Regions from separate parts of the Amycolatopsis sp. NPDC005003 genome, predicted to be linked through region 1. Evidence: riboswitches for the same ligand, from Rfam matches in the RefSeq annotation. Region 1 holds a riboswitch; the other holds the start of a gene.
What was found. Region 1 has a riboswitch for glycine ahead of gcvP (aminomethyl-transferring glycine dehydrogenase). Riboswitches for the same ligand answer to the same signal wherever they lie in the genome.
Positions count from the first base shown of each region.

Region 2: it holds a riboswitch for glycine, as region 1 does, so the genes downstream of both, gcvP (aminomethyl-transferring glycine dehydrogenase) here and gcvP (aminomethyl-transferring glycine dehydrogenase) in region 1, are expected to answer to the same signal.

Region 1 covers NZ_JBSGAI010000041.1:18,950-33,338, forward strand. Annotated here, with positions in the region: gene gcvH (glycine cleavage system protein GcvH) at 1-56, shown strand, start outside; gene garA (glycogen accumulation regulator GarA) at 171-635, shown strand; gene ftsR (transcriptional regulator FtsR) at 632-1,378, shown strand; gene ACWED2_RS36425 (bifunctional nuclease family protein) at 1,595-2,068, shown strand; gene ACWED2_RS36430 (MerR family transcriptional regulator) at 2,110-2,505, shown strand; gene trxA (thioredoxin) at 2,516-2,851, shown strand; gene ACWED2_RS36440 (TetR/AcrR family transcriptional regulator) at 2,832-3,464, opposite strand; gene ACWED2_RS36445 (MerR family transcriptional regulator) at 3,744-4,322, shown strand; glycine riboswitch at 4,365-4,463, shown strand; gene gcvP (aminomethyl-transferring glycine dehydrogenase) at 4,761-7,637, shown strand; gene ACWED2_RS36455 (NAD-dependent epimerase/dehydratase family protein) at 7,698-8,633, shown strand; gene ACWED2_RS36460 (glycosyltransferase family 2 protein) at 8,630-10,804, shown strand; gene ACWED2_RS36465 (GtrA family protein) at 10,734-11,231, opposite strand; gene ACWED2_RS36470 (NAD-dependent epimerase/dehydratase family protein) at 11,371-12,525, shown strand; gene ACWED2_RS36475 (nuclear transport factor 2 family protein) at 12,563-12,922, opposite strand; gene ACWED2_RS36480 (helix-turn-helix domain-containing protein) at 13,091-13,879, shown strand; gene ACWED2_RS36485 (aldo/keto reductase) at 13,920-14,389, shown strand, end outside.
Region 2 covers NZ_JBSGAI010000053.1:39,275-53,663, forward strand. Annotated here, with positions in the region: gene ACWED2_RS40875 (SMP-30/gluconolactonase/LRE family protein) at 1-597, opposite strand, end outside; gene ACWED2_RS40880 (Lrp/AsnC family transcriptional regulator) at 659-1,105, shown strand; gene ACWED2_RS40885 (PadR family transcriptional regulator) at 1,202-1,525, shown strand; gene ACWED2_RS40890 (DUF1700 domain-containing protein) at 1,522-2,757, shown strand; gene ACWED2_RS40895 (alpha/beta fold hydrolase) at 2,924-3,814, shown strand; gene ACWED2_RS40900 (general stress protein) at 4,251-4,775, opposite strand; gene ACWED2_RS40905 (glutamine synthetase family protein) at 4,988-6,352, shown strand; gene ACWED2_RS40910 (gamma-glutamyl-gamma-aminobutyrate hydrolase family protein) at 6,333-7,037, shown strand; gene ACWED2_RS40915 (aldehyde dehydrogenase family protein) at 7,038-8,402, shown strand; gene ACWED2_RS40920 (3-oxoacyl-ACP reductase) at 8,402-9,169, shown strand; gene ACWED2_RS40925 (hypothetical protein) at 9,166-9,363, opposite strand; gene ACWED2_RS40930 (helix-turn-helix domain-containing protein) at 9,436-10,740, shown strand; glycine riboswitch at 10,819-10,912, shown strand; gene gcvP (aminomethyl-transferring glycine dehydrogenase) at 11,046-13,877, shown strand; gene gcvT (glycine cleavage system aminomethyltransferase GcvT) at 13,935-14,389, shown strand, end outside.

The DNA.
Region 1 (14,389 bases):
CGGGCCTGGAAGCCCTGCTCGAAGCCGAGGCGTACGACGCGCTGACCAAGGGCTGAAGCCCGCTCCGCCGGTTCGGGGAGCCGGGGCTCGGAGAATCGATCAGGCACGGTACGTTGGCAGCTACACGTTCTTGAGTACTGGCAACACAGCATGTGTGGAGGAGAGCTCAGGTGAGCACGAACGACGGGCCCGGCGGCGTTCCCCCGGAGCAGTCTCCGGAGCGGACCTCTGTCTTCCGGGCCGACTTCCTGGCCGAAGCCGAAGGTCGCGAGCCCGCCCCGGAAGCCCCGGTCCAGGGTGTCGACGCGCTGCCCCCGGGTTCGGCGCTGCTGGTCGTGAAGCGCGGGCCGAACGCGGGTTCGCGGTTCCTGCTCGACCGCGACACCACCAGCGCCGGGCGGCACCCGGACAGCGACATCTTCCTCGACGACGTCACGGTCTCCCGCCGGCACGCCGAGTTCCGGCGTGAGGGTGGCGAGTTCGTCGTCATCGACGTCGGCAGCCTCAACGGTACCTACGTCAACCGCGAGCCGGTCGACCAGGCCGTGCTCGCCGGCGGCGACGAGGTGCAGATCGGGAAGTTCCGCCTGGTCTTCCTGACCGGCCCGGGGCACGGGGGCCAGGGGGCGCAGTGACGGCGGCCGGACGGCCACAGAACCACGGACTGAGCATCGGGGCGGTACTCGCGCAGCTGCGCGGGGACTTCCCCGATGTCACCATCTCCAAGATCCGGTTCCTGGAAGCGGAAGGCCTGGTGCAGCCGGGCCGCACGCCTTCGGGCTACCGGCAGTTCGCCGCGGCGGACGTGGAGCGACTGAGGTTCGTCCTGGCCGCCCAGCGGGATCACTACCTCCCGTTGAAGGTCATCAAGGAGCAGCTGGACGCGGCGGACTCGGGTGCCGGGCCCGCCGCGGCCCTGCCCCGCCCGCCGCGCCGGCTGGTGCCGATCGACGCACCGGCGGAGAACGTCGGCCTGCCCGTGGCGGACGACTTCAGCCCGGGCAAGGAACTGCGCCTGACCCAGGAGGAGCTCCTGGAGCAGGCCGGCATCGACGCGCCGGCCCTGGCCGAGCTGCAGCAGTACGGCCTGGTCCGGCCCGGTCCCGCCGGGTTCTTCGACCCGGACGCGGTGCTGGTCGCGCGCACGGTGAAGGCGATGACCGAATTCGGGATCGAACCGAGACACCTGCGTGCTTTCCGCGCCGCGGCCGACCGCGAGGTCGGCCTGCTGGAGCAGATCGTGACGCCGGTGTACCGGCACCGCGACCCGGAGGCCAAGTCCCGGGCCGACGAGGTGGTGCGGGAGCTCGCGGCACTGTCCGTGACCCTGCACACGCTCCTCGTCAAGGCCGGAATCCGCGGCGTCGCCGGGTGTTGATCGATAACGGGGCAGTGAGATCCTCTTTGCGGTCCCATGTCAATGACTGAATGTTCGGCACCGCATGCCGTACCGTGAAGGCACGGGTTTGCGGCAGGCGAACCGAGAGAGTCCGGACAGCGAGCACAGCGCACGGATGACGGGTAGCGTCGGGAGTATGGGCGTGAAGCCGGTTCAGCGCTGCAGCCCGTGCGCACGAGAGGGAGGCGAAGCCCGATGAGCGAAATGCGCGTCGTCGGTGTGCGGGTCGAGCTGCCCGCGAATCAGCCGATCTTGTTGCTGCGGGAGACCGAGGGCGAACGGTACCTGCCGATCTGGATCGGCTCGGTCGAAGCCACCGCCATCGCCTTGGAGCAGCAGGGGGTCCGCCCCGCCCGCCCGCTCACGCATGACCTGCTGAAAGAGGTCATCGGAGCGCTCGGCCGGGAGCTCGAACAGGTCGTCATCACCGACCTGAAGGAGGGCACGTTCTTCGCGGAGCTCGTGTTCGACGGCGACATCCGGGTGTCCGCCCGGCCGAGCGACTCGGTCGCGCTGGCCCTGCGGATCGGGGTCCCCATCCACGCCGTGGATTCGGTGCTGGAGGAGGCGGGCCTCATCATCCCGGACGAGCAGGAAGACGAGGTCGAGAAGTTCCGCGAGTTCCTCGACTCCGTGTCGCCCGAAGACTTCCGCGGTGCCGATACGTGAGACCTTGCGTTGACGTGGACGTCAACGTCTAGCGTCGAGGCATGCGGATCGGAGAACTGGCGCAGCGCACGGGTACCACCACCCGTGCGCTGCGGTTTTACGAGGACCAGGGCCTTCTTCGGGCCCGCCGCTCGGCCAACGGCTACCGCGAATACGGCGAGGACGACCTCCAGCTGGTCAAGGAGATCCAGACCCTCCAGACGGTCGGCCTGACCCTCGAGGAGACGCGCCCGTTCGTCGAGTGCCTGCGCAGCGGCCACGAGACCGGTGACTCCTGCGCGAGTTCGATCGAGGTCTACCGGCGCAAGCTCGAAGAAGCCGACGCCCTTCTGGCGCGGCTCGGCGGGATCCGCGGCGAGCTGGCCGCGAAACTCGCCGCCGCGCTGGCCCGGCAGGCGCCCGATCCGTGCGTCGTGCCCGAATCCCCGCGCCTCTGAAGGAGTCCCCTTGTCCGAAGTTGCTGAAGTCACCGACGCGACCTTCACCGAAGTCCTCGGCAGCGACGTCCCCGTGCTCGTCGAGTTCTGGGCCACCTGGTGCGGCCCGTGCCGGATGGTCGGCCCGGTGCTCGCGCAGCTGGCCGCCGAGCGGGACGGCGAACTCGCCGTCCGCAAGATCAACGCCGACGAAAACCCCGGGACCACCCGCGCCTACCAGGTCATGTCGCTGCCGACGATGATCCTCTTCCGCGGCGGCGAGCCGGTCGAGACGATCGTCGGCGCGTTCCCGAAGGCCCGCATCGAAGAGCGGCTCGACCGGGTGCTCACGGCGCCGTCGCTTTGACGAAGGTGTCGGCGACCTCGCGTCCGTACCGCTCCAGGTCCAGCGACGGGTCGGCCGCGTAGGCCGCGGCGACCCCGTCGATGGCCTGGGCGATCGACATCGCCATCACCTCGGGCGTGAACTCGCCGAACACCCCCTCGGACTGGCCCTGCCTGAGCTGCCGGGCCAGTCCGTGCACGCGCAGGTCGTCGACCAGCACCTTCGTCATCACCCAGCCGTCGGCGTCGTCCGCGTTGGAGGCCAGCTCCGACAGCGCCCGGACGCACTCGGGGTACGCGCGCAGGAACGCGATGGACGTCTCGATGTGCGCCCGCAGGTAGCCGGGCCGGTCGGCCGGGTCGAGGCCGCCGCCGGTGCGTTCGGTGAGGAACTCGCCCTTCGTCTCGACGACCGTGCTGAGCACGGCCTGCATCAGGCCGGCCTTGTTCGTGAAGTGGTACGAGATCAGCCGGGTGCTGCTGAGCCCGGCGCGCTCCTTGATCCTGGCGAAGGTGGTGCGGCGGTAGCCGACGTCGGCCAGGACGCCGATGGTCGCGCCGATGATCTGCGCCCGGCGGGCGGCCTCGGTGACGCTGAGGCCGAGCTCGGCCATGAGGTCGGTGTTTACTTGCATGAGTAAAAAGTTACTCGGCTGAGTAAAACCGGTCAAAGGGTTTGGGCTCACGCCGTAGGGGGTACGGCGAACGGCTCAAAGGCTCAGCCGACCGTCGAGGCTTGCCGCGCGTCGCGTTGACCGGCACTGTCCGGGCGCTTACCGTCGAAGAAGAGAAATTGCCACGGTGTGATTAACGGTCTGGGGCCGGACCGTGGCGATTGATCTCCGGTGGGTCCCGCTCCTGGGACCGTCCGGCTGTCATTCGCCGGCCGCCAGGTCGGGCGAGGGGAGGCTTGCGTGGTCGAGGCTGGTTCCGAGAAGCAGCCTGTCGAGGTCGCGACCGGGGAGCAGGGGGAACTGTTCCCCGACAACTCGCTGCCCGACGAGCTGGTGGGCTACCGGGGTCCGGCGGCGTGCCAGATCGCCGGCATCACCTACCGCCAGCTCGACTACTGGGCCCGGACCAAGCTGGTCGCGCCCAGCATCCGCACCGCGCACGGCTCCGGCTCGCAGCGGCTGTACTCCTTCAAGGACATCCTGGTCCTGAAGGTCGTCAAGCGGCTCCTGGACACCGGCGTCTCGCTCCAGAACATCCGGGTCGCCGTCGACCACCTGCGCGTCCGCGGCGTCCGCGACCTTGCCCGGGTGACGCTGTTTTCCGACGGCACCACGGTCTACGAATGCACCTCGCCGGAGGAGATCGTCGATCTGCTCCAGGGCGGCCAGGGCGTCTTCGGCATCGCGGTCAGCGGCGCGATGCAGGAAATCAGCGGCACCATCCACGAGTTCCCGGCCGAACGCGCCGACGGCGGCATCGTCGAGACGCACGAACCGGACGAACTCACCCAGCGCCGCAACGCCCGCAAGACCGGTTGATCATCGCTCCGCGTGAGCGGGTAAGGTACTGCCTGCGGTCGACGAATCCGCGCGGGAGAGTCCGAGCCACACCTTGAGCTCGGCGCCGAAGGAGCAAGTCCTCCCCGGAACCTCTCAGGCACCCTGGACCGCGCGGACGAGACGCCTCTGGAAAGCGGGTCGTCAGGACACACCCTGATGGCCCCGCCGACGGTGCAAGCCCGGCTCAACCTGCGGGCGAAACTCTCAGGCGCCCCTCGGGGTCAGACAGAGCGGGGAGGTTCCTTCGGGTTTCGGCGAATTCCGCTCGCGGAGAGCGCTCGCCGGAACCCTCCGGAGTGTCTTGTGGGGGTGCAACCCCCACACCCCGCCCGGTGGGCTCCGCCCCCGGACCCCCGTCGTGGTCACCTTCCGCTCTAAGGTCGGGTTAGTACGCGCCGCCGGTCGGAGGAGGCCATCGTGGAAACTACGCTTGCCTCGCTGGAACAGGGCATTCCCTTCGCCGACCGGCACATCGGGCCCGGGCCGGACGACCTCCGCCACATCCTCGATGTCATCGGCGTCGCCTCACTCGACGAACTCGCCGAACGGGCCGTGCCCGGCTCACTGCGGGACTCCGCCGAACCGCTCGAACTGCCGCCCGCCGCCTCCGAAGCTCAAGCCCTCGCCGAACTTCGCGAGCTGGCCGGGCGGAACCGGCCGATGGCGCAGATGATCGGGCTCGGCTACCACGACACCGTCACCCCGCCCGTCATCCGGCGGGGCGTCCTCGAAAACCCGGCCTGGTACACCGCCTACACGCCCTACCAGCCCGAGATCTCCCAAGGGCGGCTCGAAGCGCTGCTCAACTTCCAGACCATGGTCGCGGACCTGACCGGGCTCCCGGTCGCCAACGCGTCCCTCCTCGACGAGGCCACCGCGGCCGCCGAGGCGATGACGCTCGTCCGCCGGGCCGGGCGGGCGACCTCCCATCGGTTCGTCGTCGACGAAGACACCCTGCCGCAGACCCTCGCCGTGCTCCGCACCCGAGCCGAACCGCTCGGGATCGAACTCGTCGTCGAGGACCTCTCCCAAGGGCTGACCGGGCTCGGGCTCGGCGGCGACTTCTTCGGCGTGCTCCTGTCCTACCCCGGCGCGTCCGGTGCGGTCCGCGAGCCCGACCTCACCATCGCCGAAGCCAAGAAGCACGGTGCGGCCGTCATCGTCGCCGCCGACCCGCTCGCCCTCACCCTCCTGCGGCCCCCAGGCGAACTCGGCGCCGACGTCGCCATCGGGTCGACGCAGCGGTTCGGCGTCCCGCTCGGCTTCGGCGGCCCGCACGCCGCCTACCTGGCGGTCCGGACGGGCCTCGAGCGGCAGCTGCCCGGCCGGCTGGTCGGCGTCTCGAAGGACGCCGATGGCACACCCGCGTACCGGCTCGCCCTCCAGACGCGCGAACAGCACATCCGCCGCGAGAAGGCGACGTCGAACATCTGCACCGCGCAGGTGCTCCTGGCCGTGATGGCGTCGATGTACGCGGTCTACCACGGGCCCGAAGGGCTGCGGTCGATCGCGCTGCGCACCCACCGGATGGCGACGGTGCTCGCGGCAGGGCTCTGCGAAGGAGGCGTCGAGGTCGTCCACGGCGAGTTCTTCGACACCGTCGTCGCGGCCGTGCCGGGCCGGGCGGACGCGGTCGTCGCGGCGGCCCGCGACCTCGGCGTGAACCTGCGCCGGATCGACGAAGACCACGTCGGCATCGCCTGCGACGAGACCACCACCCGCGAGCGGCTTTCCTGCGTGTGGAAGGCCTTCGGCGTCTCCGTGTCCGATGTGGACGGCCTTGACGCGGACACCGCGGACGCCCTCCCGGCCCCGCTGCGGCGGACGAGCGCGTACCTCACGCACCCGGTGTTCCACGCGCACCGCTCGGAAACGGCGATGCTGCGGTACCTCCGGCGGCTGGCGGACAAGGACGTGGCGCTCGACCGCAGCATGATCCCGCTCGGCTCGTGCACCATGAAGCTCAACGCCACCGCCGAAATGGAGCCGGTCACCTGGCCGGAATTCGCCGGCCTGCACCCGTTCGCGCCGGCCGAAGACGCCGCCGGGCTCCTGGAAGTGGCCGCCGACCTGAGCGCCTGGCTCGCCCGGATCACCGGCTACGACACGGTTTCCCTGCAACCCAACGCCGGCAGCCAGGGCGAGTTCGCCGGCCTGCTCGCCATCCGCGCCTACCACCGCTCCCGCGGCGAGCACGCGCGCGACGTCTGCCTGATCCCGGCCAGCGCGCACGGCACGAACGCGGCCAGCGCGGTGATGGCGGGCATGCGCGTGGTCGTCGTCCGCTGCGACGACACCGGCAACATCGACCTCCCGCACCTGCGGTCCACAGTGGACGAGCACCGGGCCGACCTCGCCGCGATCATGCTCACCTACCCGTCGACGCACGGCGTCTACGAAGACACCGTCGGCGAGGTGTGCGCGGCGGTGCACGACGCGGGCGGCCAGGTGTACGTCGACGGTGCCAACCTCAACGCGCTGATCGGGGTCGCCCAGTACGGCCGCTTCGGCGCCGACGTCTCGCACCTCAACCTGCACAAGACGTTCTGCATCCCGCACGGCGGCGGCGGGCCCGGCGTCGGCCCGATCGGAGTCCGCGCGCACCTCGCGCCGTTCCTCCCGAACCACCCGCTGCAGCCGGCGGCCGGCCCGGCCACCGGCGTCGGCCCGGTCAGCGCGGCACCGTGGGGCAGCGCGTCGATCCTGCCGATTTCGTGGGCGTACACCCGGATGATGGGCGCCGAGGGCCTCCGCCGGGCGACGCTCATCGCGGTGGCAAACGCCAACTACGTCGCCCGCCGCCTCGCCGCCCACTACCCGGTGCTGTACGCCGGCCGCGAGGGCCTGGTGGCGCACGAATGCATCCTCGACCTGCGGCCGCTGACGAAGGCCACCGGCGTCACGGTCGACGACGTCGCGAAACGGCTGGCGGACTACGGCCTGCACGCGCCCACGATGTCGTTCCCGGTCGCGGGCACGCTGATGGTGGAGCCGACGGAAAGCGAAGACCTCGCCGAACTCGACCGCTTCTGCGCGGCGATGATCGCGATCCGCGGCGAGATCGACCGCGTCGCGGCGGGGGAGTGGCCCCTCGAAGGCTCACCGCTGCGGCAGGCACCGCACACCGCCCGATGCGTCACCGGAGAGTGGAACCGGCCGTACAGCCGCGAGACCGCGGTGTTCCCGGCCGGGACGTCCGCACCGAAGATCTGGCCCCCGGTCCGGCGGATCGACGGCGCGGCGGGCGACCGGAACCTGGTCTGTTCCTGCCCGCCACCGGAGGCCTTCGCCTGAGCCCGGTCGCCGGGAGAGCCGTCGCGCGGGCTCACAGGAACGCGGGGTAGGTTGACGCGCATGGTGAGCAGGCTCGGTCCGGATCGGACGTCCGTGGTCGTGACCGGCGGCAGCGGCTTCATCGGCCGGGCCGTCGTGCGCGCCTTCCGCGACCGGGGTGTCCCCGTCACGGTCGTGGACCGGGTGGCCTTTCCCGAAGAGCTCGACGGCGTGCGCGTGGTGACCGGCGACCTCCGCGAGGCGGCCGTGCGCGAGCAGGCCGTCACCGGCGAGACCGCGGCGATCGTGCACCTGGCCGCGCTGACGTCGGTGCTGAGGTCGGTCGAGCTGCCCGAGGACACCTTCGCCGACAACGTCCTGGTCACCCAGGAACTCCTCGAGCTCGCGCGGCGCCACGAGGTGCCGGCGTTCCTCCTCGCCTCGACCAACGCGGTGATCGGCAACGTCGGCTCCGCGACCATCACCCCGGACCTGCCGCTGCGCCCGCTCACGCCGTACGGCGCCACCAAGGCGGCGTGCGAAATGCTGCTGTCGGGCTACGCCGGGGCGTACGGCATGACGACGTGTGCGTTGCGGTTCACCAACGTCTACGGACCCGGAATGTCCCACAAGGACAGTTTCGTGCCGCGGATGATGCGGGCCGCGCTGACCGGCGGCGGCGTCAAGATCTACGGCGACGGCCGCCAGCGCCGGGATCTCGTCCACGTCGACGACGTCGTGCGGGCAGTCCTGCTGGCCCTCGACAGCGGCTACTCCGGCCGCGCGATCGTCGGCGCCGGGCGCTCGGTGTCCGTGCTGGAGATGGTCGACGCCGTGCGCGAGGTGACCGGCGCCGAGCTGCCGGTCGAGCACGTCGGCGCCCCGGCCGGGGAGATGCCCGCGGTCGTCGTCGACGTCTCGGCGAGCGCGGACACCATCGGCTACCGGCCGGAGGTCTCGCTCACCGACGGCTTGGCCACGGCCTGGAAGTACTTCTCCGGCCTCGCGAACCGGTGAGGGCTTTTCTCAAGCGGCACTGGCTGCTCCTCCTGCTCCTCGTCCCGGCGATCACGCTCCGGGTGCTGACCTGGCTGGCCTACCGGCCCGCGCTGCTGTTCATCGATTCCTTCCGGTACATCGACAACCTGCATGCCCTGCGCGCCGACCAGCTCGACCCGATCGGCTACGACCTGGTGCTGCGGCCGCTGCTGGCCGTCGGCGGCCTCGCCTGGGTCGCCGCGGTGCAGCACGTCGGCGGTGTGCTGATCGCGATCGGCGTCTACGCGTTGGTCCTGCGCCTCGGCGGCCGCCCTTGGGTGGGCGCGTTCGCCGCCGCCCCGGTGCTGCTCGATGCCTACCAGCTGCAGATCGAGCAGAACATCATGTCCGAGGTGACGTTCGAGGCGGTGCTCCTCGGGCTTCTCTGGCTGCTGCTGGGGTGGGGCACTCCCGGCTGGAAGCGGGCCGGCGCCGCGGGCCTGCTGCTGGGCTTCGGCGTGCTGACCCGGCTGATCGGGATCTCGCTGGCGTTGCCGCTGCTGGTCTTCCTCGTCACCGCCGGGGGAGCGTGGCGGCGGTGGGCGGGCTGGCGCCGGGTCGGCGTCGGCCTCCTGGGCCTGCTCGCCGTGCTCGTGCCGTATGCGGCGCGGGTGCACTCGGAGACCGGCAAGTGGGGCCTGACCGGGCCGTCCGGGAACATGCTCTACGGCCGCACGGCCGCCGTCGCCGACTGCCCGGACCTCCACCTCGCTCCGGAGCTGCAGGTGTTCTGCCCGGCCGAGCCCCGCGAGAAACGGCTGGTCGACAACTACACCCACGCCGACCTCGACCCGAACTGGCCGGGTCCGCTGCCGCCCGGCGCGGACAAGGCCGCCCTGGCCCACCAGTTCGCGATCGACGTCCTGAAGGAGCAGCCCGGCGACGTCGCCGAAGCGATCCTCGACGACTTCGCCAAGAGCTTCGCCTGGGCGCGCGAGCAGGACCCGACCGACGTCCCCCTGGACCGGTGGCAGTTCCAGCTGAGCTACCCGCAGTGGGCCGACCAGTCCCTGATCGACCTGGTCACGCTGCAGAACGACGGTGTCGTCGCGAGCGTCGACCAGCCCCTGGCGAAGATCCTCCGCGACTACCAGCTCGACGGCGGCTACGTCTCGGGCGGAGTGCTCGGCATCGGCGCGCTCCTGGGCCTGTTGACGGTCTTCCGGCGCAAGAAGCCCCTCGATCGGGCCCAGGCGGGGGCGCTGTTCGCGGCGTCGAGCGGGCTCGTCCTGCTGTTCGCCTCGGCGGTGTTCCAGTTCTCCTGGCGCTATCAGCTCCCGGCGTTGGTGCTGCTGCCGGTCGCCGGGGCCCTCGGCTTCACCACGCTGACGTCGGCGAGCCGGAAGCGGCTCGCCGCGTTCCCCGACGACGTCGACTCCGGCGCCCTCGACGACTTCCGCGGCCGCCACCCGGACCTGGAACTGGCGCCGCTGACCGTCGTCATCGCCGCCTACAACGAAGCCGGCGGCATCGGCGAAGTGCTGGAGAAGATGCCGGACGAGTGCCTCGGCATGCCCGTCGACGTCCTCGTCGTCGTCGACGGCGGGACCGACGACACGGCCGCGATCGCCGAGGCACACGGCGCGTACGTGTGCGTCGCGCCCCGCAACCGCGGCCAGGGCGCGGCGCTGCGGCTGGGCTACCACCTCGCGGCGGAATCCGGCGCCGAGTACGTCGTGACGACCGATGCCGACGGCCAGTACGACAACAGCGAGCTCGAGGCGCTGGTCCGCCCGGTCGTCGACGGCACCGCGGATTTCGTCACCGGGTCGCGGCGGCTCGGGCACGAGGAGGCCGACAGCCGCGTCCGGTGGCTGGGCGTGCGGGTGTTCGCGGTGCTGGCGTCGGTGCTCACGGCGCGGCGGATCACCGACACCTCGTTCGGCTTCCGGGCGATGCGGGCGGAGCTGGCCTGCGCGGTTCCGCTGCGCGAACCGCAGTACCAGTCCTCGGAGCTGCTGCTCGGCGTCACCGCCCGTGGTGCCCGGGTGGCCGAGCTGCCGATGAGCATGCGGCTGCGCAAGGCGGGCAAGAGCAAGAAGGGCGGCAGCCTCGTCTACGGCGCCAACTACGCCCGGGTCATGACCGGGACGTGGTGGCGGGGGTACGTGCTGCGCCGCGGCCGAACACGAACCGGTCGAGCAGCGTGAACTTGACGGCGAACACCAGCGCGTAACTGGCCACGTACGCGCCGTCGACGAGCACGACCCACCAGAAGTGCGGCAGGTCGAGGGGCATCAGCAGCGAGCCCGCGAGGGTCGTCAGGCCGATCGAAGCGAGCCCGCCGAGCCCGATGACGACCAGGTAGGGCAGCAGTTCCCGGCGGACGCGCGGGCGCCCGGTGCGGCCCCAGACCCAGCGCCGCGTGACCAGGAAGTTCAGCACCGCGCCGGCCGCCCAGGCCAGCGTGCTCGCCAGTGCCGCGGCGCCGCCGGTGGCGAGCGCGGCGAGCAGCACGACCTGGCTGAGGACCGTGGCCGCGACCGACGTCGTCGCGGCGCGCGCCAGGCGGGCCCAGCCGCGGCGGCGGGTCTTCTCCGCCGTGCGGGGCCGCACGGCGTTGGTTACGGTCGTCATGCCCCCATCCTCCCCGCGGGCCGGCCGCGCCGCCGTCCGACCCCCTCACGCATAGGAGATTCACAGGTCATTGACAGGTCCTCATCAGCACGTGATCTATAGCGTTCGTGTGGCGTAAACGAGCAGGAAAGGCGGCACAATGCGGGTGCTGGTTCTCGGCGGTGACGGATATCTGGGCTGGCCGACCGCGCTGCACTTATCGGACAAAGGCCACGAGGTGGCCGTTCTCGACAATTTCGCGCGACGCGGGTACGACGCCGAACTCGGTGTCGATAGCCTGGTCCCGATCGAATCCCTCGCCGACCGCATCGCGACCTGGCGCGAGGTCTCCGGTCGCACGATCACCAGCTACGAAGGCGATCTGCTCGACGCCGAGTTCCTGTTCGAAGCGGTGCGCGGCTTCGCGCCGGACGCCGTCGTGCACTACGCCGAGCAACGGTCGGCGCCGTATTCCATGATCGACCGCGAACACGCGGTGTACACGCAGCACAACAATGTGATCGGGAACCTGAACCTGCTCTACGCGATCGCGGAGATCGATCCGGCGATCCACCTGGTCAAACTGGGCACGATGGGCGAATACGGCACGCCGAACATCGACATCGAAGAAGGCTGGCTGGAACTCGAGCACAACGGCCGCTCCGACCGGGTGCTGTTCCCGAAACGGCCGGGTTCGTTCTACCACCTGACGAAGGTCCACGATTCCCACAACATCGAATTCACCTGCCGCGCGTGGGGCCTGCGCGCGACGGACCTCAACCAGGGCGTGGTGTACGGCCAGCAGACCCCGCAGACGGCGCTGGACCCGCGGCTGGCGACCCGCTTCGACTACGACGCCGTGTTCGGCACGGTGCTCAACCGGTTCGTCATCCAGGCGGTGCTGGGCCAGCCGCTGACGGTGTACGGCAAGGGCGCGCAGACCCGCGGCCTGATCGACATCCGCGACACCGTGGAGTGCATCCGCCTGGCCGTCGAGCACCCCGCCGAGCCGGGCGAGTTCCGGGTGTTCAACCAGATGACGGAGAGCATGTCGGTGGCGGACATCGCCGAGCTGGTGGCCGACCGGTTCCCCGGCCCCGTGCAGATCGAGCAGCTGGAGAACCCCCGCACCGAGGCGCCGGAGCACTACTACAACGTCAAGCACACCGGGCTGGTCGGGCTGGGCCTGAAGCCGCACCTGCTGTCGGACACGCTGATCGAGTCGATGTTCGACATCGTGGGCGCCAACAAGCACCGGGTGAACCCGGAGAAGCTGCGCCCGACCGTCCGCTGGCGGGGCGCACTCAAGGCCTAGCGGCCGTGGGGGCTCCCGGGTGGGAGCCCCCACGGGGTCAGCCGGGCAGCTTGTCGAGGAAGCCGTGCACCTCGGCGATCTTGCCGTCCGCGAGTTCGACGACGTCGAAGCCGATGGCGACCGGCTCGGCACCCGGCGTGCCGAGGTGCCACTGGAAGCGGGCCAGGTCGTGGTGGGCATCGGGGTCGGCGGGCAGGCTGAAGGTGAGCCCGCCGAACTGCTGCTGCGCCCCGGCGACGAACCCGTCGATCCCGTCGTGCCCGCGGACGGCGCCGAGGGGGTCGGTGTAGCCGGCGTTCTCGGTGAAGACGTCGGCGATGAGTGCGCGGCGCTTGTCGCCGTCGATCTCGTTCCAGACGGCGATGTACTGCTCGACAAGCGTGCGGACGTCGGTCACGGGTGGATCCTTTCGTTGGGGGACAACGGTTTTCGCTGTCCTGCGCTGGGACCCACTCTGGCGGCGCGGCGGCGGCTCGTCGATTACCCGGCAGGTAATGCCGGGGCATTACCTCCGAAGTAATGGCAGCGGCTCGCCGCTGCCCGTAGCGTCGCTCGGGTGACGACCATGGTGCGGGCGCGGCCCGTCGGGGAACTGTTGCGGGAATGGCGGGACCGGCGCCGGATCAGCCAGCTCGACCTGGCGATCTCGGCGGACATCTCCACCCGCCACCTGAGCTTCGTGGAAACCGGGCGCGCCAAGCCCAGCCGGGACATGGTGCTGCGCCTCGGCGAGCACCTCGACGTCCCGCTCCGCGAACGCAACCGGCTGCTGCTCGCCGCCGGGTACGCACCCGCCTACACCGAGAACGCGCTGGGTGACCCCGGGATGGACGCCGTCCGGCAAGCCGTGCGGCAGCTGCTCGCCGGGCACGAGCCGTACCCGGCGGCCGTCGTGGACCGGAACTGGGACCTCGTCGAGGCCAACGCCGCCACCGGCCTCTTCGTCGCCGGGATCCCGGCCGAGCTGACCACGAACGTCCTGCGCGCCACCCTGCACCCCGACGGCATGGCCCCGCACATCCTGAACCTGGGGGAGTGGCGCGCCCACCTGCTCGGCCGGCTGCGGCGCCAGGTGACCCAGACCGCGGACGCGGGCCTCGCCGAGCTCCTGGACGAGCTGCGCGGGTATCCCTGCGACCAGCCCGTGCCCGAGGTGGAGGTCCCCGGACCGGGTGACATCTTCGTGCCGCTCAAGTTCCGCCACGACGGTACCGACCTCACGTTCTTCAGCACGGTGGCCACGTTCGGCACCCCGCTGGACATCACGGTGGCGGAACTGGTGATCGAGTCGTTCTTCCCGGCCGACGGCGCGACGGCGGCGTATCTGCGCGAGCGGGCCGCCCGGGTGGGATGATGGGGGTCCGCGCAGCATCCGAAGTGAGGATCACCGGTTGATGGCCGTCCCGCCTTCGCTCGCCCTGTCCGTCGGAGTCCGCATCCCCCAGCTGCTGTTCGGTGTCGCCGGCCTGTCCCCGGCCGAAACCGGCCGCGCCGTCCGCATCGCCCTCGACACCGGCTACCGCGGTATCGACGCCACGCCGGGCAGCGAGACCGCGGTCGGCGCGGTGCTCGCGGCGGCCGAGGTACCGCGCGAGGACCTCTTCGTCACCGTGCACGTGCCCGCGCAGGGCTACGACACCGCCCGCCGGGCCGCCGACCAGGCGCTGGCCGCCTTGCAGCTCGAGCGGGCCGACCTGTGCCTGCTGGACGGCACCCATGGCGCGTTCACCGACACCTGGCGCGTGCTGAGCCGGCTGCGCGCCGACGGCCGGGTCCGCGCCATCGGCGTCGCCGGGTTCGGCGTCTCCGAGCTGCGCCGGCTCGTCGACGCGACCGGTTCGGTGCCGTCGGTCAACCAGGTCGA
Region 2 (14,389 bases), on a different contig from region 1:
GGGCGTCTGACGCGTGTCCGCGATGTACAACCGCGACTCGTCCGCGGAAAACGCCAGGCCGTTCGGCCGGCTGAAGTCGTCCGCCACGATCGCCACCGAACCGTCCGGCGCCGCCCGGTACACGTGGCACGCGCCGATCTCGCTCTCCGCCCGGTACCCCTCGTAATCACTGTCGATGCCGTAACTCGGGTCGGTGAACCAGATTGACCCGTCCGAGTGCTCGACCACGTCGTTCGGGCTGTTCAGCCGCTTCCCCCGGTACTCCGACGCCAGCACCGTGATCGAGCCGTCGTGCTCGGTGCGCGTCACGCGGCGGGGGCCCTGCTCGCAGCTGATCAGCCGTCCGTGGCGGTCGACGGTGTGCCCGTTCGCGTAGTTCGACGGCTGGCGGAAGACGCCGACCCGGCCGGTCGTCTCGTCCCAGCGCAGCGTGCGGTCGTTGGGGATGTCGGAGAACACGAGGTAGCGGCCGGCCGGGAAGTACGCCGGTCCCTCCGTCCAGCGGCAGCCGGTGTGCAGGCGCTGCGTCCACTCGTCGCCGTTCACGCGGGCGAACCGCTCGTCCAGCACCTGGAAGTCCGTCTTGATCAGGTCCATCGCCAGCTCCTCATGAGATTCTGTGAAAAGCATGGAGTACTGAACTTGATATGGTCAAGCGGTGGACGAAGTAGACCGTGTACTGCTCACTGAACTTCAGCGCGACGCGACACAGGCGTACGCCGCCCTCGGCAAAGCCGTCGGGCTCTCCGCGGGCGCGGCCCACGAACGCGTGCGCAAGCTGCGGGACCAGGACGTCATCCGGCGGACCACCGTGGACGTCGACCCGGCCGCCGTCGGCCGCGGGGTCGCGGCCTTCGTGCTCGTCGAAGCGAACGCCTGGATGGGTGACCGCTCCGTGCGCGAAGCGCTCGAAGCGCTGCCCGAAGTCGTGGAGGCCCACGTCATCGCCGGCCCGGCGTCGCTGCTCGTCAAGGTGCGCACGGCGACGACCGAAGACCTCCAGGCGTCGCTGCGCCGGCTCTTCGCGATCGAGGGCGTCACCGGCACGCAGACGATCGTGGTCCTCGAATCCTTCTTCGAGCGGCCGGTCGACACCCGGGGCTGACCGAGGTTGCCCGGGCTCGGCGCGCCGATGGCCCTCCGCCGTGCACACTACTGCGCAATGCGTGGTACCTTCCCAAGCGTAAGACTGGAGGGTGCAGTGGAGATCAGTCAGCTGCTCAAGGGCGTGCTCGATCTCGCCGTTCTCGCGGTGCTCCGCGACGAGGACGGCTACGGGTACGACGTACTGAGAAGACTCCGGGCCGCCGGCCTGGACGAGGTGGGGGACGCGTCGGTGTACGGGACGTTGCGCAGGCTCTACAAGGCAGGCCTGCTGACCTCGTACGTGGTTCCCAGTGAAGAGGGACCGCACCGCAAGTACTACAGCCTGAACGAGCCGGGCCGGGTCCGGCTGGCGGAGTCCGGCAAGACGTGGCAGAGCTTCGCATCGACGATGAACGTGCTTTTGGGAGAGGCAGCATGAGCGACAAGCCGACCGCCGTGCGGGTGTATCTGGCGCGGGTCCGGACCGCGCTCGCCGACCTGCCCGCGAGCGAGATCGAAGAGATCCTCGAAGACGTCCGCCCGCACCTGGCGGAACTGGAGGCCGAGCTGGGGGAAGGCGCCCGCGTCGAGGCCCTCATCGAACGGCTCGGGACCCCCGAGAGCTACGCCGCCGAGCTGCGCGCGTCCGGGGGGTACCCGGCGCCGGGGGAGGACGCCACGCAGGTGCTCGCCACGGCCGCGCCCAGCCTGGTGAAGCCGCGGATCGCGTTGTGGGGCCTGGTGTTCTGCGCGCTGGGGCTCGCCATGCTCGCGTTCGGCGCCACCGTCTCCCGCAGTCCCGATGCCTTCGTCGGCCTGTTCCTGTTCGCGCCGGTCTTCCTCGTCAGCCTGGTGCTGCTGCTGCGCGGCGGGGTCGAGCCGGTGCTGGCCCTGCCGGAAGTCGGGTGGCTGCGCGACACCATGGCCAAGGGTCGTGCGCAGGAGGACGCCGGCAAGTTCCTGCGCTACCTCGGTTCGCTCAAGCCGGCGTGGTGGGTGCTGTGCGCGGTCGCGCTGGTCGCGCTCGGGCTGCTGTTCACGCTGCAGCGCCGGAGCGGGGTGCTGTTGCTGCCGTTCCTGATCCTCGCGGCCGTCGGGGCGTTGTGGGCCGGCCCGCGGGTGCGGAGCGACCGGCGGCTGCTGTGGGTGGCCGTGCCGATCTCGGCGTTCGTCATCGGCGGCGGGCTGGGCGGCTTCGGCGCCGCGATCGACCTCTTCGCCCGCGGGAGCTCCTACTCGGGTCCGCCGCCGTACTACTCGTCCACGGCGGATCACTACGGCAACGACCAGCTGACCTACGGCGGCCGCGACATCGAGAACGTCTACGCCTTCGATGCCGAGGGTAAGCCGCTGACCGAGGTCTACCTCTACGACGAGCAGGGCAGGCCGCTGACGCTGACTCGCTACGGCTGCGAGCGCGCGACCGGCAGCAGGCAGAAGATCGGTGAGGACAACCGGTTCCCCCGGCCGAAGATCGAGCAGGGCGTCACCGACGACCAGGGCAACTACAACGGCTACAACGGCTACCGCGGAGCCTGCCGCGAGCTGGCGGGCGTGCCGTTCAGCGCGGCGATCCCGAAGGTGACGGTGCCCTCGACCACCACGCCGTCCGCGACCACCACGCCACCTTCGACCAGCACGCCACCGGCGTCACCGACGCCGACGCGGTAGGGGGAACGAACGCCAGGAGCGCCGGTCGGGGCCGCTCCTGGCGTTCACCCAATCCGAACGCGCGCGAAACGTCCCGCCAACGCGGGCGTGTTGAGCTGGGCGGGTGCTTCCGGAAGCCTTCGCCCCGCAGACCAGGGTGGTCCACGGCTACGAGCGCGCGTACCGGATGGCCGGGCGCGGCCCCGCGCTGCTCTTCCTGCACGGCATCGGCGACGACTCGTCGACGTGGCTGGATCTGCTGGAGTCGCTGGCGGACGACTTCACGGTCATCGCACCCGACCTGCTCGGCCACGGCTTTTCGGCGAAACCGCGCGCGGACTACTCGGTTGCCGCGTACGCGTGCGGCATGCGCGACCTGCTGACCACCCTCGACGTCGACCGGGTGACGGTGGTCGGGCACTCCCTCGGCGGCGGCGTCGCCATGCAGTTCGCCTACCAGTTCCCGGAACGCTGCGAACGCCTGGTGCTGGTGGGCTCGGGCGGGGTCGGCGCGAGCGTCCACCCGCTGCTGCGGCTGGCCGCGGCGCCGGGCGCGGGGCTGCTGCTGCCGCTGCTGGGAGCGCAGCCGGCGTTGCCGGTGCTGCGCAAGCTGGCCGAGACACTGCGGATCTCCGACGACCTCGACTACGTGGTCGCGCGTTACCTCCGCCTGGTCGAGCCGGGCACGCGGTCGGCGTTCCTGCGGACGCTGCGCTCGGTCGTCGACTGGCGTGGGCAGGTCGTCAACATGCTGGACCGGTGCTACCTCACGCAGGGGATCCCGACGCTGCTGGTGTGGGGCACGGAGGACCGGGTGGTGCCGAGCGGCCACGCGCTGCGCGCGCACCGGGCGATGCCTGGCAGTCGGCTGGTGCTCTTCGAGGGGGCGGGCCACTTCCCGCACCGCTCGGCGCCGAAGCAGTTCCTGGAGGTCCTGCGCGAGTTCTTGGCGGAGACGCCGCCGGCCGAGTACGACCGGGCGCGCTGGGGTGAGCTGCTGCGCGCGGGCCGCCCGGAGGAGCCAGACCCCGCCTCGGCGGAGATCCCGGACGCGCCGACGGTGTCGTCGGGCACCTGAGCAGCCCCCGATTCCACGCTACCGGCGGGCACCGACGGTTTCGGGCCACCGGGCGGGCTTGTGTGGACAACCGGGGTGTTTCGCCCGGTGTTGTGGACAACCCGGGCTGTACGTGGCAAGGACGGCCGGAACCGTCGGACCTGCCCGGTAGCGTGGAATCGGGGGCTGCTCAGACACGGGGCGCCCGAGGACGGCGGCCGGTCGGACCGACAAGCAGACTGCTCGGGCGCGGGGCTGCTTGGGCACGCCAGCCGCCTGGACGCGGGCTGCTCGGGCGCGGTGGCTGCCGGACGCGGCGGGGCACGGCGGCTGCCGGGGCACGGCTGGCACGGCGGCTGCGGGGGCATGGCGGTTGGGGGGTGCGGCTGGCACGGCGGCTGCCCGGATAAGGCGAAGGCCGCCTCCCGCAGGAGGCGGCCTTCGCTATCTACCCGGATCAGTGGCCGAACGCGCTGCGCGCCGCGAGGTCTGCCAGCAGTGCGCGCCCCTTCTCGGCGTTGCGTGGCTGGGACAGGACGTCGTACCGGCGGGCCACCAGCTGGCTCTGCGAGATGAACCCGCGCTTGTTCCGGTTCACCGCGTAGCCCAGCGCACCGAACAGCAGGTTGAACCCGAGACCGGCGACGAGGCCGATCACGATCGGGACCAGGCCCGCGCCCGGGTTGAGCAGGCTGAGCATCAGGCCGAGGAACAGGCCGAACAGCGCGCCGGACGTCGCCGCGCTGCTCAGCACGCGGCCCCAGGACATCTTGCCCGCGACCCGCTCGACGAGCATCGGTTCCACGCCCACGATCGTGACGTCGGTGACGGGGAAGTCCGCGCCCGCGAGGTGGTCGACCGCCCGCTGTGCCTGCTCGTAGGACTCGTACGAACCGATCGGCCAGCCGGTGGGCAGGGTCGGCAGCTGGGGCCGGGCCTGCTGCTGTCCGATCGTGGTCTGCTGCGTGAATGCTGTGGTCATCGATCTCACCTCTCTTGTCCCGTTCAACGTGCGGGCACCCCGGTTTTCCTCCCGGACGGGCGAATTCACAGACTCTTCTCAGCCGGGCAACCCGGACAATCCGACCGCCGCCGCAATGGTTCAAAAAGATACCTTTGTTCGGGTTGACCGCGCCCCGCTCACCGGGTAGGAAGGACCGGCAAAGGATTCATACCAAACCTTTGGGGCGACCGATGGCACGCAGGCGAGGCATGCTCACGCTCGACGAACTCCGGGCGCGCGTGGACGCGGGCACGATCGACACCGTGCTCGTCGCGCTCACCGACATGCAGGGCAGGCTGCAGGGCAAGCGCTGCTCGGCCGAGTACTTCCTGGACGAGGTCGTCGGCCACGCCACCGAGGCCTGCAACTACCTGCTCGCCGTCGACGTCGACATGAACACCGTCGACGGCTACGCGCTCTCCTCCTGGGAGAGCGGCTACGGCGACTTCGTGCTGCGTCCCGACCTCGAGACGCTGCGGGAGATCCCCTGGCACGAGGGCACCGCGCTGGTCCTCGCCGACGTCGAGCGCGTGCAGGGCGGCCCGGTCGCGGTGTCGCCGCGGCAGATCCTGCGCCGGCAGCTCGACCGGCTCGCCGAACGCGGGCTCGCCGCCTTCGTCGGCACCGAGCTCGAGTTCATCGTCTTCGACGACACCTACGAGACGGCCTGGGACAAGCGCTACCACGGCCTCAAGCCCGCCAACCAGTACAACGTCGACTACTCGATGCTCGGCACCGCGCGCCTGGAGCCGCTGCTGCGCCGCATCCGCAACGACATGGCCGGCGCCGGGCTCTACCCCGAGTCCGCCAAGGGCGAGTGCAACCCCGGCCAGCAGGAGATCGCCTTCCGCTACACCGACGCGCTCGCCACCTGCGACAACCACAGCGTCTACAAGAACGGCGCCAAGGAGATCGCCGCGCAGGAGGGCAAGAGCCTCACCTTCATGGCGAAGTACAACGAGCGCGAGGGCAACTCCTGCCACATCCACATCAGCCTGCGCTCCACCGAAGGCCGGGCCGTGCTGGCCGGGGACAGTGAACACGGCTTCTCGAAGCTGATGGAGCACTTCCTCGCCGGCCAGCTCGCCGCGCTGCACGAGCTGACGTACTTCTTCGCGCCGAACGTCAACTCCTACAAGCGGTTCGTGCCCGGCAGCTTCGCGCCGACCGCCATCGCCTGGGGCACCGACAACCGCACCTGCGCGCTGCGCGTCGTCGGCCACGGCGAGTCGCTGCGCGTCGAGAACCGCGTGCCGGGCGGGGACGTCAACCCGTACCTCGCCGTCGCCGCGCTCATCGCCGCCGGGCTCCACGGCATCGAGAACGAGCTGGAGCTCGAAGAGCCGTTCACCGGCAACGCCTACAACTCCGACCGGGGCACCGTGCCGACGACGCTGCCCGAAGCCGCCGCGGCACTGGCCGGCAGCGACCTGGCGCGCGCGGCCTTCGGCGACGAGGTCGTCGACCACTACCTGAACGCGGCGAAGATCGAGATCGACGCCTACAACGCCGCCGTCACCGACTGGGAGCTGATCCGTGGCTTCGAGCGACTTTAGGCCCGTCATCGGGCTCACCAGCTACCTCGAACCCGCGAAATTCCTGGTCTGGGACACCGAAGCCGTGCTGCTACACCGCGTTTACGTCGACTGCGTGGTCGCGGCTGGTGGCATCCCGGTGCTGCTGCCCCCGGTGTCCGCCGCATACGAGCGGCTCGTGTCCACTGTGGACGGCCTGGTGCTCACCGGCGGCGCCGACATCGAGCCGGAGCGCTACGGCCACGAGCCGCACCCGGCCACCTACGTCCGCCTCGAGCGGGACGCCTTCGAGTTCGGCCTGTTCGCCGCCGCGCGCCAGGCGGGCAAGCCGGTGCTCGGCGTGTGCCGCGGCCTGCAGGTGATGAGCGTCGCCCTCGGCGGCACCCTCACCCAGCACCTGCCCGAAAGCGGCACCACCGACCACCAGCCCGCGCCGGCAACGTTCGGCCGGGGCACGGTCACGCTCGCCGAGGGCAGCCGGGCGGCGGCGATCCTCGGCCCCGAAACCAAGACACTCTGCTACCACCACCAGGCGATCGACCGGCTCGGCACCGGCCTCGAGGCGGTCGGCTGGGCCGCCGACGGCACCATCGAGGCCGCTGAACTACCCGGTGAGTTCACCCTGGGCGTCCAGTGGCACCCCGAGCAGGACACCGACGACGTCCGGCTGTTCCAGGCTCTCGTCGACGCGAGCAAGGAGAAGTAGATGACGACCTTCGACGTCCTCAACCCGGCCACCGAGGAGGTGGTGCGGAGCGTCCCCCTGACCAGCGCGGAGGAGACCGACGCGGCGATCGCCCGCGCCCACGCGGCCTTCCCGGCGTGGCGCGACGTCACGCCGGGCGACCGCGCGCGGCTGCTGCGCCGCTTCGCCGACGCCGTCGAGGCCGACATCGAGCACCTCGCCCGGCTGGAGGTCGAGAACTCCGGGCACACCATCGGCAACGCCCGCTGGGAGGCGGGCAACGTCCGGGACGTCCTCAACTACTACTCCGCCGCCCCGGAACGCCTGATCGGCAAGCAGATCCCGGTACCCGGCGGCATCAACGTCACCTTCCAGGAGCCCCTGGGTGTGGTGGGCGTGATCGTCCCGTGGAACTTCCCGATGCCGATCGCGGGCTGGGGCTTCGCGCCCGCTCTCGCCGCCGGCAACGCCGTCGTCCTCAAGCCCGCCGAGCTGACACCGCTCACGGCCATCAGGCTGGCCGAGCTGGCGCGCGAGGCGGGCATCCCGGAGGACGTCTTCCAGGTGCTGCCCGGCAAGGGTTCCGTGGTCGGGCAGCGGTTCGTCGAGAACCCGGCCGTGCGCAAGGTCGTCTTCACCGGCTCCACCGAGGTCGGCAAGCAGATCATGGCGGGCTGCGCGGCGCAGGTGAAGCGCGTGACGCTGGAGCTCGGCGGCAAGAACGCCAACATCGTCTTCGCCGACTCCGACCTGGAGAAGGCCGCGGCGACCGCGCCCTACGGCGTCTTCGACAACGCCGGCCAGGACTGCTGCGCCCGGTCGCTGATCCTCGTGCAGGCCAGCGCGTACGACCGCTTCATGGAGCTGCTCGAACCGGCGGTGCACGGCGTCGTCGTCGGCGACCCCGGCGACGAGAAGACCGAGATGGGCCCGCTGATCTCGGCCGCGCACCGGGCGAAGGTCGCCTCCTACGTGCCCGACGACGCGCCGGTCGCGTTCCGCGGCACCGCCCCCGAGGGCCGTGGCTTCTGGTTCCCGCCGACCGTCGTCACCCCGCCGGACCTGCGGCACCCGGTCGCGGCCGAGGAGGTCTTCGGCCCGGTCGTCGCCGTGGTGCCGTTCGGGGAGGAGGCCGACGCGGTCCGGATGGCCAACGCGACCGAGTACGGCCTGTCGGGATCGATCTGGACCCGCGACGCCGGCCGGGCGTTCCGGGTTGCGCGGGGCGTCGAATCCGGCAACCTCTCGGTGAACTCGCACTCGTCGGTGCGCTACTGGACGCCGTTCGGCGGCTTCAAGCAGTCCGGCCTGGGCCGCGAGCTCGGCCCGGACGCCGCCGCGGCGTTCACCGAAACCAAGAACGTCTTTCTGAGCACGGAGGAGTAATGGTCCAGCGTTTCGAAGGCCGCGTCGCGGTCATCACCGGCGGCGCCAGCGGCATCGGGCTCGCCTCGGCCCGGCGCCTGGCGAGCGAAGGCGCGAAGGTCGTCATCGCGGACCTCTCGCCGGCCGAGGGCAAGGCGGCCGCCGACGAGATCGGCGGCGCGTTCATCCAGACCGACGTCACCGACGCCGAGCAGGTCGAGAACCTGTTCCACAGCACGGTCGAGCAGTTCGGCTCGGTCGACGTCGCGTTCAACAACGCCGGCATCTCGCCGCCGGAGGACGACTCGATCCTGACCACCGGCATCGAGGCGTGGGACCGCGTGCAGCGGGTCAACCTGACGTCGGTGTACCACTGCTGCAAGGCCGTCCTGCCGCACATGCAGCGCCAGGGCCGCGGGTCCATCATCAACACCGCGTCGTTCGTCGCGGTGATGGGCGCGGCGACGTCGCAGATCTCCTACACCGCGTCGAAGGGCGGCGTGCTGGCGATGAGCCGCGAGCTCGGCGTGCAGTTCGCGCGGGAGAACATCCGGGTCAACGCGCTGTGCCCGGGGCCGGTGAACACCCCGCTGCTCAAGGAGCTGTTCGCCAAGGACCCGGAACGCGCGGCGCGGCGGCTGGTGCACGTGCCGGTCGGCCGGTTCGCCGAGCCGTCGGAGATCGCGGCGGCGGTGGCGTTCCTGGCCAGCGACGACGCCAGCTTCATCACGGCGTCGCAGTTCCTGGTCGACGGCGGCATCTCCGGCGCGTACGTCACCCCGCTCTAACGCTTGGTCTTCTTCTTGACGTCGTAGACCTCCCGCAGGTAGCGCCAGGCGGCGTTGAGCTTCTTGCGCTCTTCGGAGATCTCCTTCTCCCGGCGGCGCAGGATCCGGGTGGCGATCTCGGAGGCGAGGAACGCGCCGGCAGCGAAGGTCAGCGTGCCGACGATCAGGGTGAGGGCGATCACGGTGGTGGTCATGGTGACCAGCGTCGGGCGCGCCTGGGCGGTTTGTCCCTGCGCAAAGCTAGCGGGTTTCGTTAGCTTTGTGAGGTGACGCACTGGCGCGCCGACGAGTGGGCGGAAGCGGTCCGGGCCGGCATCCGTTCGCGGGGCCTCTCCCTGGACGAGGCGGCCAGGCGCATCGGCGTTCCGACGTCGACCCTGCGCAGCTGGATCGAACACCGGCACGCGCCGAAGGTGACGGTGTTCGACCACTGGGCCCAGCTCGCCGAGGTCACCGGGCTGAGCGAGGCCGAGCTGCTGCGCGTCGCCGGCGTCCTGCCCGAGAGCCTCGCAAGCCCGGTGCACGTCGCCCAGGCGGCGAAGGCGCTGCGGGAGGGCATCGACCGCGCGGGGCAGTTCCTCCGGCAGGCCACCGCGCTGGTCTACTCCTCGCCCGGCACGCAGGTGGCGAACGCGATCGCGGCGTCGCCGATCGACTGGGAGATGCGGATCCGGTCGGCCACCCGCGGCGACGAGGTCCGCGTCACCTACCACCACTACGTCGGGATCGTGCCGCCGCGGGACCTGCCCTTCGACGACGCCGAGGTGCGCCGCATCATCGAGCACGACGTCCTCGGCGAGCTGTGGCGGCCGCTCGGGCTGTACTGGCGGGTGGCGGAGGTGCACGACTGGCACGAGCCGCCGCGGCTGGTGATCCAGGTGCCCGAGCAGGAGGCGACGCGGCCGCCCGCGCCGTCGCCGGTGGTCGCCGCGCCGCCGGTGGTCGTGCTGTCGCCGATCTGGGGCTACGGCGAGCTGCTGGCGTCGCTGGTCGCCGACGGGCTCGGGTTCGGCAACGTCGACTTCCGCTACTCCGGCCTCCCGGACGCGATGGCCGACCGGGTCCGCCTCACCGCCCGCGAGCTGGCCGAACCCGCGCCGCGGCTGGTGCACTCGGTGCCGCCGATCATGCTGCTGCACGGCCTGGCCGTGCCGGACCTGACCGGCCGCCTCCCGGTCGTCGTCCGCTACGGCCCGCGGATGCGCGCGCGGGCGGCCCGGATCTACCGGTCGGCGCTGCTCGAAGCGGGGTTCGCGGACCCCCTCGACGGCGCTCGCGCGATCGAGGACGCCATCGAGGTCCCGCCGGGCTGTGCGTACTTCGAGGTGACGCTGGCCGACGAGGACATCTTCGACGGCGACCGCCCGTCCCTGGACCGCCTCAACGACTCGGTGGCGTGGCACGCCGAGCAGATCGTCGAGCAGGTGCTGCTCGGCGCCGGCCACCCGCCGGTGCCTCTGGGCGGGCCGTTGAAGCGGCTGGTCCTGCCCTCCGGCCGCGTCCGCCGCCCGCCGTCGCTGGCCGGGCGCGTGGTACGCCGGGTCGCCGGTCGAGGCCGCGACGAAGGCTGATGTGGTGTTGACCGGAGGAAGTGGACGCCCGCGGGAAGCGCCGGGTACCGTGACCGTCACAACTGCAGATCGGGCCGTCGAGCCGAGGCGGGAGAGCCCTCACGAAGTCGGTGGGGCACCGAAGGAGCAAACTCCCCGGAATCTCTCAGGTATCCGCTACCGCTTCGCGCGAGGCCACTCTGGAAAGCAGGCGCACCCGCGTCTCACCCAAGGTGAAAGCCGTGTCGCACACGGTGAAACTCTCAGGTGCCATGACAGAGGGGGAGTTCCCAGCGCACTGGTGTGCCCGGCCCAAGGAGCTCCCGATCACTTCAACGCAGTTCGACGCCCGCCACATCGGTCCGTCCGAGGCCGAACGCGCGAAGATGCTGGCCGAGTGCGGTTACGGCAGCCTGGACGCTCTCGTCGGCGCCGCCGTCCCGAGCGCCATCCGCGCCACCCGTGACCTGCGGCTCCCGCCCGCCGCGTCCGAAGAGGACGCCACCGCGGAGCTGCGTGCTCTCGCCGCGCGCAACCGGCCGATGACGCAGATGATCGGCCTCGGCTACTCCGACACCGTCACGCCCGGCGTGATCCGCCGCAACGTGCTGGAGAACCCGGCCTGGTACACCGCGTACACGCCCTACCAGCCGGAAATCTCGCAGGGCCGCCTCGAAGCCCTCCTCAACTTCCAGACCATGGTCGCCGACCTGACCGGCCTGGCCACCGCGAACGCCTCCCTGCTGGACGAGTCGACCGCCGTCGCCGAGGCCGTCACGCTGATGCGCCGCGCGTCGAAGTCCAAGTCGAACAAGGTCGTGCTGGACGCCGAGTGCCTGCCGCAGACGATCGCCGTCGTGCGCACCCGCGTCGAGGCGCTCGGCATCGAGGTCGAGGTCCGCGACCTGCTCACCGGCCTGCCGGACGAGTTCTTCGGCGTCGTCGTCCAGTACCCCGGCGCGTCGGGTGTGCTGCGCGGCCGCGGCTTCTACCACGCGATTTCCGAGTCGGCGAAGGCCGCGGGCGCGCTGTTCACCGTCGCCGCCGACCTGCTCGCCCTCACCCTGATCACCGCGCCGGGCGAGTTCGGCGCCGACGTCGCCGCGGGGTCGACCCAGCGTTTCGGCGTCCCGCTCGGCTACGGCGGCCCGCACGCGGGGTACATGTCCGTCCGCGCCGGGCTCGAGCGTTCGCTGCCGGGCCGGTTGGTCGGCGTCTCGGTCGACGCCGACGGCAACCCCGCTTACCGCCTTGCGCTGCAGACGCGTGAGCAGCACATCCGCCGCGAGAAGGCGACGTCCAACATCTGCACCGCGCAGGTCCTCCCGGCCGTGCTGGCCGCGATGTACGCGGTCTACCACGGCCCGGACGGCCTGAAGAAGATCGCCCAGCGCGTCCACGGTCTCGCCGCGGGTTTCGCCGGCGCCCTGCGCAAGACCGGCGTCGAGGTCGTGCACGAGTCCTTCTTCGACACCGTCGTCGCGCACGTCCCGGGCCAGGCCGCCGAGGTCCACGCGGCCGCCCGCGAGGCAGGCATCAACCTCGGGCACGTCGACGCCGACCACGTCCGCGTCGCCTTCGACGAGGTCAGCACGCCCGCGATCACCGCGAGGGTCCTGAAGGCGTTCGGGGTCGATGAGAGCGTCCAAGACGGCGTCGCGCTGCCGAACGGCCTGGCCCGCGAGAGCGGCTTCATGGGTCACGAGGTCTTCGGCACCCACCGCTCCGAGACGGCGATGCTGCGCTACCTGCGCAAGCTGTCCGACCTGGACTACGCGCTCGACCGCGGCATGATCCCGCTCGGCTCGTGCACGATGAAGCTCAACGCCACCACCGAGATGGAGCCGATCAGCTGGCGCGAGTTCGCGGGCATCCACCCGTTCGCCCCGGCCGAAGACGCTGCCGGGTACCACGAGCTGGTCGGGCAGCTGGCGGGCTGGCTGGCCGAGGTCACCGGCTACGACAAGGTGTCGCTGCAGCCGAACGCGGGCAGCCAGGGCGAGCTGGCCGGGCTCCTCGCCATCCGCGCCTACCACCGCGCGAACGGCGACGAAGCTCGCGACGTCTGCCTGATCCCGTCGTCCGCGCACGGCACCAACGCGGCTTCCGCGGTGCTCGCCGGGATGCGCGTGGTCGTGGTCAAGTGCACCGACGAGGGCAACGTCGACCTCGACGACCTGCGGGCCAAGGTGGACAGCCACCAGGACACCCTCGCGGCGATCATGGTCACGTACCCGTCCACGCACGGCGTGTACGAGCACGACATCGACACCCTCGCCAAGATCGTCCACGACGGCGGCGGCCAGGTGTACGTCGACGGCGCGAACCTCAACGCCCTGCTGGGCTTGGCCAAGCCGGGCGAGTTCGGCGGCGACGTCTCGCACCTGAACCTGCACAAGACCTTCTGCATCCCGCACGGCGGTGGCGGCCCGGGCGTCGGCCCGGTCGCGGTGCGCGCGCACCTGGCGCCGTACCTGCCGAACCACCCGCTGCTCGACGCCGCCGGCCCGGAAACCGGCGTCGGCCCGATCAGCGGCGCGCCCTACGGCTCGGCGTCGATCCTGCCGATCTCCTGGGCCTACGTCCGGATGATGGGTGCGCCCGGCCTGACCGCGGCCACCAAGGTCGCCGTGCTGGCCGCGAACTACGTGGCTTCGCGGCTGGCGCCGCACTACCCGGTGCTCTACACGGGCCAGGACGGCCTGGTCGCGCACGAGTGCATCCTCGACCTGCGCCAGCTCACCAAGGAGACCGGCGTGACGGTCGACGACGTCGCCAAGCGGCTCATCGACTACGGCTTCCACGCGCCGACCATGTCGTTCCCGGTCGCGGGCACGCTGATGGTCGAGCCGACCGAGTCCGAGGACCTGGGCGAGATCGACCGGTTCTGCGACGCGATGATCGCCATCCGCGCGGAGATCGACGAGGTGGCTGCCGGGAAGTGGACCGCCGAGGAGTCGCCGCTGCGGGGTGCCCCGCACACCGCGGAGACGCTGGTCGGGGAGTGGGACAAGCGCTACGACCGGGAGTTGGCCGTGTACCCGGCGGGTGTTTCGCGCAAGAACAAGTACTGGCCCCCGGTGCGTCGCATCGACGGCGCCCGCGGCGACCGTAACCTCGTGTGCTCCTGCCCGCCCCTCAGCGAGTACGGCTCGTGAGTGGTAATTCGGGTTAGAACCCTAATTACCACTCACGACCACCTACGGAAGGCGACGATGTCTCGCGAAACCTCCCTGCACGGAGTCCACAAGGGACTCGGTGCGCTGTTCACCGACTTCGCCGGCTGGTCCATGCCGGTCCGCTACGCCAGTGAGCTGGCCGAGCACAAGGCCGTCCGCGAGGCGGCCGGGCTGTTCGACCTCTCGCACATGGCCGAAATCCACGTCACCGGCAAGCAGGCGGCCGACGTCCTGGACTTCGCGCTGGTCGGCAACCTGACCGGGGTCAAGCCGGGCCGGGCGCGGTACACGATGATCTGCAACGCCGACGGCGGCGTCCTGGACGACCTCGTCGTCTACCGGCTGGCCGACGAGCACTACCTGGTGGTCGCGAACGCGGGCAACGCGCAGGTCGTCGCGGACGCCCTCGCCGAGCGGGTCGCGGGCTTCGACGCGAAAGTCGACGACAAGTCCGAGACGACCGCGCTGATCGCCGTCCAGGGGCCGAAGGC